DNA from 2 places in the Faecalibacterium sp. OM04-11BH genome. Region 2 is predicted to be linked to the other one. Evidence: predicted binding sites of a transcription regulator. Region 2 holds the regulator's gene; the other holds the start of a gene.
What was found. Region 2 encodes Rex, which represses fermentation and respiration genes when NADH is low (regulators of the CRP and FNR family bind a similar motif). Its sites were predicted from a motif close to ATTGTTAANNNNTTAACAAT; they were not measured.
Positions count from the first base shown of each region.

Region 1: a site for Rex is predicted at 2,250-2,269, ahead of coaD (pantetheine-phosphate adenylyltransferase). Genes of this name have one in related genera too.

Region 1 is NZ_QULS01000002.1:242,314-246,435, forward strand. Features, by position in the region: gene DXB44_RS02905 (enoyl-CoA hydratase-related protein) at 1-152, opposite strand, end outside; gene DXB44_RS02910 (acetyl-CoA C-acetyltransferase) at 276-1,493, opposite strand; gene coaD (pantetheine-phosphate adenylyltransferase) at 1,575-2,075, opposite strand; gene DXB44_RS02920 (butyryl-CoA:acetate CoA-transferase) at 2,578-3,924, shown strand; gene DXB44_RS02925 (AI-2E family transporter) at 3,973-4,122, shown strand, end outside.
Region 2 is NZ_QULS01000003.1:48,554-52,675, reverse strand. Features, by position in the region: gene DXB44_RS03860 (ATP-dependent Clp protease proteolytic subunit) at 217-900, opposite strand; gene DXB44_RS03855 (redox-sensing transcriptional repressor Rex) at 1,155-1,796, shown strand; gene DXB44_RS03850 (thymidine kinase) at 1,801-2,406, shown strand; gene DXB44_RS03845 (ABC transporter substrate-binding protein) at 3,525-4,122, shown strand, end outside.

The DNA of each region.
Region 1 (4,122 bases), on a different contig from region 2:
AGAACGATGCAGCGGACAGTCTCCTGATCGACTGCCTCAAAAGCAGCCTTCAGGTCAGCCAGAACCTCGGGGTTCAGGGCGTTCAGTGCCTTGGGACGGTCGATGGTAATGATCTCAACAGCGCCCTGCACCTCGGTTTTTACAAATGCCATTGTGAAAACCTCCATTTCATACAGTTCAGTTTTTTCAAAACAGCCCCCGGAACGCGGGAGGGCTCTCCGGTTCCCTCCGGCGCTCCGGGTCTGTGGTTCAATCAGGATTCAGAGAAAGAGTGCTTAGTCCATCTCAACGATGGTAGCGCAGCCCATGCCGCCGCCGATGCACAGGGTAGCCAGACCCTTGTGAGCACCACGGTGCTTCATAGCGTACAGCAGGGTGACCAGAATACGAGCGCCGGAAGCACCGACCGGGTGGCCCAGAGCGATTGCGCCGCCGTTGACGTTCAGCTTGTCCTTATCGAAGCCCAGAGCCTCGCCGACAGCGATGGACTGTGCTGCGAATGCCTCGTTGGCCTCGACCAGATCCATATCAGCAACGGTCATGCCGGTCTTGGCCATGACCTTCTTGGTAGCAGCGATGGGGCCCAGACCCATGACCTCGGGCTCAACGCCTGCCAGAGCACCGGCGACCCAGGTTGCCAGAGGCTTCACGCCCAGCTCCTTAGCCTTCTCCTCGCTCATGACGACCAGAGCAGCAGCGCCGTCGTTGATGGCGGAAGAGTTACCAGCGGTGACGATGCCGTCTTTGGTGAAGGCGGGCTTCAGCTTTGCCAGAACCTCGGGAGCGCTCAGACGGGGGCCCTCATCGGTATCGAACACGGTGTCGCCCTTCTTGCCCTTGATGACAACAGGAACGATCTCGTCCTTGAAGGCGCCGTCCTTGATGGCCTTGTCAGCCTTCAGCTGGCTGTTGTATGAGAACTCGTCCAGCATCTCGCGGGTGATGGGGCTGTAGCCGTACTTCTTCTGGTAGGTCTCGTTGGTGCAGACGTTCTCAGCGGTCATGCCCATGTGCTTGTTGAAGCCGCAGGCATCCCACAGTGCATCGTTGACCATGGTATCCACGATCTCGCTCTTGCCCATGGGAGCGCCCATGCGGTAGCCATAGCGAGCCTTCTGCAGTGCGAAGGGAGCCATGTCCATGTTCTCCATGCCGCCTGCAACAACGATATCAGCATCGCCTGCCTCGATCATCTGAGCAGCCATGTTCACGCAGTTCAGACCGGAGCCGCAGACCACGTTGACGGTGACAGCGGGGGTCTCGATGGGCAGGCCAGCCTTCAGGGCAGCCTGACGAGCGACGTTCTGGCCCAGACCAGCCTGAATGACGCAGCCCATGTAAACATGATCGACCTGCTCGGGCTTGACGTTTGCACGGTTCAGAGCCTCCTTGATGACGATGGAGCCCAGCTCAACAGCGGGAACGTTGGCCAGAGTGCCACCGAACTTGCCGATAGCGGTGCGGCATGCAGATGCGATAACGATCTTTTTCATGTGAATAGCCTCCTGAATTGTGTATGTGTGTTACTTATCGGTTACCCATTTATCAAAACGCCCTGCGGCATTTTTGCGGTATCAGATCTTTTCCCTCTCCCGGAGCTGTGCGTATTTTTCGTTGACGGCCTTTTCCACATTGGGTGTGACGAACTTGCTGATGTCACTGCCGTAGTACGCTGCTTCCTTTACAATGGTGGAGGAAAGATAACTCCATTTGATGCTGGTGGCAAGGAACATGGTCTCGATGCCGGGCATCAGTGCGTGGTTGGTTTGCGCAAGCTGGATCTCGTTTTCAAAGTCCGTTACTGCCCGCAGTCCCCGCACCATTACGGATGCGTGACGCTTTTTTGCGAACTCTACGGTCAGGCCGTCGAAGCCTTCCACGGTCACGTTGGGGATGTTCTTGCAGCATTCCTGCAGCATAGCCACCCGTTCCTCCACTGTGAACAGCGGATGCTTGGCGCTGTTGATCAACACCGCCACAATGAGGTGGTCGTTGATCTTTGCTGCGCGTTTGATGATATCAAGGTGTCCCTTGGTGACCGGATCGAACGACCCGGGATAAACTGCTGTTGCCATCGGTCAGTGTCCTCCTTGTGCGCTGTAATTACTAAGCGCGATGTGGTTCTGCCATGATAGCACTTTCCAGCCTTGGGTGCAACCTGAAACTGCTGCGGTGCGTTTTATCGTTAAATTTTAAACGAATCATCCCGCACTGCTCCGCAGTTGCTTCCCACGCTATTAGTAAAGCACATCGTCAAAATTTTATCAAGTCTTTTTCTCAACTTTTTTGTTTTTTGCATACCAAACAATCCCCACATAAAGCCAAGAAAACTGTTCATTATGCTATACTGGCTGTTTTTTAGCCAAAACTATTGATTCTACACTTTGTTAATGTTATAACTAAGTTGAGCTGTTCTGCGCGGAGCGGAGCACACACTGCTGCCTTGTTTATAAGGTTACCATACAGATGTGGCAAAACGGTGTGCATTCCGCAAAACAGGCGTAAAACAGCTGCATAATTTGTCCGCACAGAATTGTTTACAATTCTTTTATGTATTTTAAGAGAGGATGGTTTATAATGGATTGCAAGGAACTGTACGCACAGAAGCTTATGACTGCTGCGCAGGCTGCCGCTCTGGTCAAAAGCGGCGACTGGGTGGATTACGGCTGGGCTGTGAACACCCCTGTGGCCGTGGACGCCGAGCTGGCAAAACGCCTGCCGGAGTTGGAAGGGGTCAACTTCCGGGGCGGCATCCTGATGTGGGTGCCGGAGATCTTCCAGATCAACGACCCTGCTACCCACATGACCTGGAACAGCTGGCACATGGGTGGCATTGAGCGCAAGGCCATTGCGCAGGGTTTCGCCTTCTACTCCCCCATCCGCTACTCTGAGCTGCCCCGCTACTACCGCGAGAGCAGCGACCCCGTGGATGTAGCAGTATTTCAGGTGACCCCCATGGACGAGCACGGCTACTTCAACTTCGGTCCCAGCGCTTCGCATCTGGGTGCTGTGTGCGAAAAGGCCAAGAAGATCATCGTGGAGGTCAACACCAATATGCCGCGCTGCCTTGGTGGCATGGAGAACTGCGTACACGTTTCTCAGGTAAGCGGCATTGTGGAGGGCGCAAATCCCCCCATCGGCCAGATGGCAGCTGCCGGTGCCGCTACCGAGGTGGACCTGAAGGTAGCCAACCTCATCGTGCCGCAGATTCCCAACGGTGCCTGCCTGCAGCTGGGCATCGGCGGCATGCCCAACGCCATCGGCGGGCTGATTGCACAGAGCGATCTGAAGGATCTGGGCGTGCACACCGAGATGTATGTGGATGCCTTTGTGGATATTGCCAAGGCCGGCAAGATCAACGGCAGCCGCAAGCAGCTGGACAAGGGCCGTCAGGTCTACGCCTTTGGTGCCGGCACCCAGAAGATGTACGATTACCTGAACGATAACCCGGAGTGTATGTCTGCCCCGGTGGACTACACCAACGACATCCGCAGCATTTCCGCACTGGACAACTTTATTTCCATCAACAATGCTGTGGATATCGACCTGTTTGGTCAGGTGAACGCCGAGAGCGCCGGTGTGAAGCACATTTCCGGCGCAGGCGGTCAGCTGGACTTCGTGCTGGGCGCATACCTTTCCAAGGGTGGCAAGAGCTTTATCTGCCTGTCCTCCACCTTCTTTAATAAAAAGACCGGCCAGCTGGAAAGCCGCATCCGTCCCACGCTGGAGAATGGCAGCATCGTTACCGACACCCGCGCCAACGTGCACTATCTGTGCACCGAGTATGGCTGCGTGAACCTGAAGGGCTTGACCTCTTGGGAAAAGGCCGAGGCTCTGATCAGCGTGGCACACCCGGACTTCCGTGAGGAGCTGATCCGCGAGGCTGAAAAGCTGCACATCTGGCGCAGAAGCAACAAAATTTAATAAGCGCTGTGGGTATTCCCGCTGCCCGCAGCAGGAATGGAGTTTGTCATGATGGACAAAAAGCCGCACATCAAACCGTATCTCTATGGGATGCTCGCAGGGTTTGGTGCCATTGCACTGAGCATCATCTTCTTTTTCCTTATTTACCGCTTTGACGGCTTCGGCTCGGCCATCTCTACCCTGACCGGCATCCTGATG
Region 2 (4,122 bases):
ATTGTACCACGCAAGGGCAAAAATGGCAAACCATAATGTTGTTTTTCTTGAGGAAAATGGAACGAACCCCCTCAGTCTTTGCTTCGCAAAGCCAGCTCCCCCAAGGGGACGCCTTTTGTGGTAGAGATAAACGTTCCCGTTGCCACTGAAGCCGTCCCCTTGGGGAAGGTGGCATCGCCGCAGGCGATGACGGAAGGGGTAAACCCACAACACACTTTACCCCCGCTCGATCTCCCTGTACAGCCACGTCAGCGCGTCCGAAAGACCGCCCAGCTCGTCGATGAGCTTTTCCTTTACGGCGCGGCGTCCGTCCAGTACCGTGCCCATGTCCATGACCAGCTCCCCGGTGTGGAGCATCAGCTGGGTGTAGCGCTTTTCCGGCATACCGCTGTGGGCGGCTACAAAACCGGTGATGCGCTGCTGCATCTGCTCGAAGCAGTGCATGGTCTGCGGCACGCCTAAGATCAGCCCGGAGTGCCGCACCGGATGCACCGTCATGGTGGCGGTGGGGACAATAAAGCTGTGCCGCGCGCTGACCGCCAGCGGGATGCCGATGGAGTGCCCGCCGCCCAGCACCAGCGTGGCGCTGGGCTTGGAGATACTGGCGATCAGCTCCGCCAGTGCAAGCCCAGTCTCCACATCGCCGCCCACCGTGTTCAGCAGCACCAGCAGCCCCTCGATACGGGGGTCCTCCTGCACCGCCACCAGCTGGGGGATGACGTGCTCGTACTTGGTGGTCTTTTGCCCCTGCGGCGCTTCGGTATGCCCTTCGATCTGGCCGATGACGGTCAGGCAGTGGATGACATGACCGCCCCGGCTCAGGGTGACCGTGCCCAGATCCTCGATATCCTCTTTTTCCATCCGGTGCTGCTCTGCGGGGGTGTCTTTTGCCGTATCCATGCGCATTCTCCTTCCGTAGCGGGGTCTTTGTGGGGTCAGTATCCCCCGGCATCCGGGGAAGTATACAGGAGAAAAGAAACAAAAAACTTTGTGAATTTTTTGCTTTTTTATAAATAGGTATTTGACATTCGCCTTTCATGCTGTATACTTTAAATAATATAACAGGATAAAACGGAACATCTCTCTGCGCGCAAAGAAGCCCCTTGCATGGCGGCAGAAGCTGCAGCGCGTTGGGCAGAAAGGAGAATTTTCCTATGAACACCCCCCAAAAAGCATCGATCCCTGTGATCAAGCGTCTCCCCAAATATTACCGGTATCTGCGCTCCTTGCAGGACGACGGCATTACCAGCATCTCCTCCCGGGAGCTGGCTTCCCAGATGGGCACCACTGCCTCGCAGGTGCGGCAGGACTTCAACTGCATCGGTGACGTGAACGGACGGCAGGGCATCGGCTACTCGGTGGAGAACCTGCTTTCCATTCTGGAAAGCCTGCTGTTTGGCAACGGCGACCGTCTGCCCACCATCCTGATCGGCTGCGGCCGTCTGGGCAAGGCGGTGAGCCGCTTTATCACCACCGACACCAACGGCTACAAGCTGATCGCGGCCTTTGACGTGGCCGAGAACGAGGTGGGCAAGGAGATCAGCGGCATCCGCATCCGTCACATTGACGAGCTGGAGGCCTTCTGCGAGGAAAACAAGCCCAAGGTGGCGGTGCTCTGCGTCCCCCGCGATGGTGCACAGCAGGTCAGCGGACGGCTGGTGGATCTGGGCATCGAGGGCTTCTGGAACTTCTCCCACTATGATCTGTCGGTGCCTTACCCCGATGTGGTGGTGGAAAACGTCCATCTGGGCGACAGCCTGATGAGTCTGGGCTACCGTCTGCGCAATCAGGAGTGACGGCATGGCAAAATTGTATTTCCGCTACGGTGCCATGAACAGCGGCAAGAGCACGGCGCTGATGCAGGTGGCACACAACTACGAAGAGCAGGGCATGAAGGTGCTCATTTTAAAGCCGCAGGTGGATACCAAGGGCGGCGGGGAGCTGGTGAGCCGTCTGGGCGTGCGCCGCAAAGCAGACCTGCTGATCCCGCCGGAGCTGGACGTGTTCGAAGCCGTGAAGGCGGCAAACGATGCTTCTGGCCCACTGGCCTGTGTGCTGTGCGACGAGAGCCAGTTCTTTACCCCGGAGCAGGCCGAGCAGCTGTTCATGATCACGGTAGATCTGAACATCCCGGTGATTTGCTACGGTCTGCGGGCAGATTTTTCCCTCAAGGGCTTCCCGGGCTCTACCCGTCTGCTGGAGCTGGCACACACCATCGAGGAGATGAAAACGATCTGCACCTGCGGGCGCAAAGCCATCTGCAACTGCCGCAAGGTGAACGGGCAGTTCGTCTTTGAAGGCGAGCAGGTAGCCATCGACCTTGAAAACGATGTGCAGTACGTCAGCATGTGCCCCCAGTGCTACTTCAAGGCGCGGCGGGCGTTCTACGCTGCAAAGAAAAACTGAGATACCTTTATGTTGTATACAAGCCGCTGTACCGCGCTGGGTGCAGCGGCTTTTTTGCGTGATTTGCGGAAGAGCTACCCCCTCAGCCTCGCTGCGCTCCGCGGGGGAGGTTTTTGCTTGCCGGGGGATGTTCTCTTTTGACACCAAAAGAGAACCAGAAAAGTGCCAGCGATTTCGACGCGCTGGAGCCACGAAAAAGGGGCTGCTCGCCCCTTTTAACCCCAAAGGGGTGGGCTACACCGGAAAAAACTGAAGATTCACGCCTGTTCGGCGTGAAGATCTTTTAACCGTTTTTTCCGGCTCCGCCGATTTGAAGCCCCTCAGTCGCTGCGCGACAGCTCCCCCAAGGGGGAGCGGGCACGCCCGCAAGCTTTGCACTTTAGCTGGAAACTGTATCGCTATGCCAAGGGCTCTCCCTTTGAGGAAAGACTTCCCCCGTTCCGGGGGAAGATGTCGCGCAGCGACAAAAGGGGGAGTCTGTCACCGTAGGTGACGGAGAGGGCGCACGCCGCTAGCCCTATTTTAAAGTATCAAACGCAATAAAAAAAACCTTCCCCACCACCGCCAAAAGCCGTCCCCTTGGGGAAGGTGGTTGCGAACACAGTGAGCAGACGGAAGGGGGATCCCTGACAGGCTGTATACAGACTGATATATTAATTTGCTGCGTTTCGCGGCCACTGATATATCAACTGGGTGAAATACGCACGTTTTTTGCGCTATTGATATATCAGTTCAGACTAGGCAGTTACTCAACGGAGAGGAGAGGGAGAGGGAAAAGAAGAGAGCAGCGGGGGCGGCAGGACATAAAAAATTACAGGCAGAACGGTAAATGTAACAGAAATTATTGAAATTTTTGCCGTTCTTCCCATGTTGCATCCCAGATTTTTATGCAAGTCATTGAAGTATACAAGTTGCACAGTTTTTCAGCGCAAGTTTATTCATTTCGGCAAGGACGTCGAATCCCTTTCAAAAACAAGAGCAATATTTGTACGTTTTTATCCTGTATCACTGTAAAAACCATCTTTCTTTTTTTGGTGGCTTTTGTTATCATAATTGTATACAAGGGGGATGTGCAGACCCCTAACATGAAGATGTTTTCTATTAGGAGGAGAACAAAAATGAGCAAGGCAATTTCTCGTCGTAACTTCCTGATGGCTACCGGCGCTGTCGGTGCTGCAGGTCTGCTGGCTGCCTGCGGCAGCAAGCCCGCTGCTTCTTCCACCGCTTCTTCCGCTGCTTCTCAGGCCCCCGCTGCTTCCGCAGACGAGAGCCTGACCCTGTCTGACGGCCCCGTCAACCTGAGCATCAGCTGGTGGGGCGGCGACAGCCGTCACGCTGCTTACCAGAGCGCTCTGGAGGCTTTCCAGGCTGAGCACTCCAACATCACCGTGGAGCCCACCTTCGCCGCATGGTCCGGCTGGGAAGAGAAGATGGCTGCTGCCTTCATCGCAGGCAACGCTCAGGATGTCTGCCAGGTGAACTGGAACTGGCTGTACAACTACTCTGCCGACGGCAGCAAGTTCGTGGATCTGAACACCACCTCCAAGTTCATCGACCTGACCCAGTGGGATGCCGCTGCTATGGACGCTTGCTATGTGGCCAACAGCCAGCAGTGCGTGCCCGTCTCCATGACCGGCCGTATCTTCTACTGGAACATGACCACCTTTAATAAGGCTGGCATCACCGAGGTTCCCAAGTCTCTGGACGATCTGATGG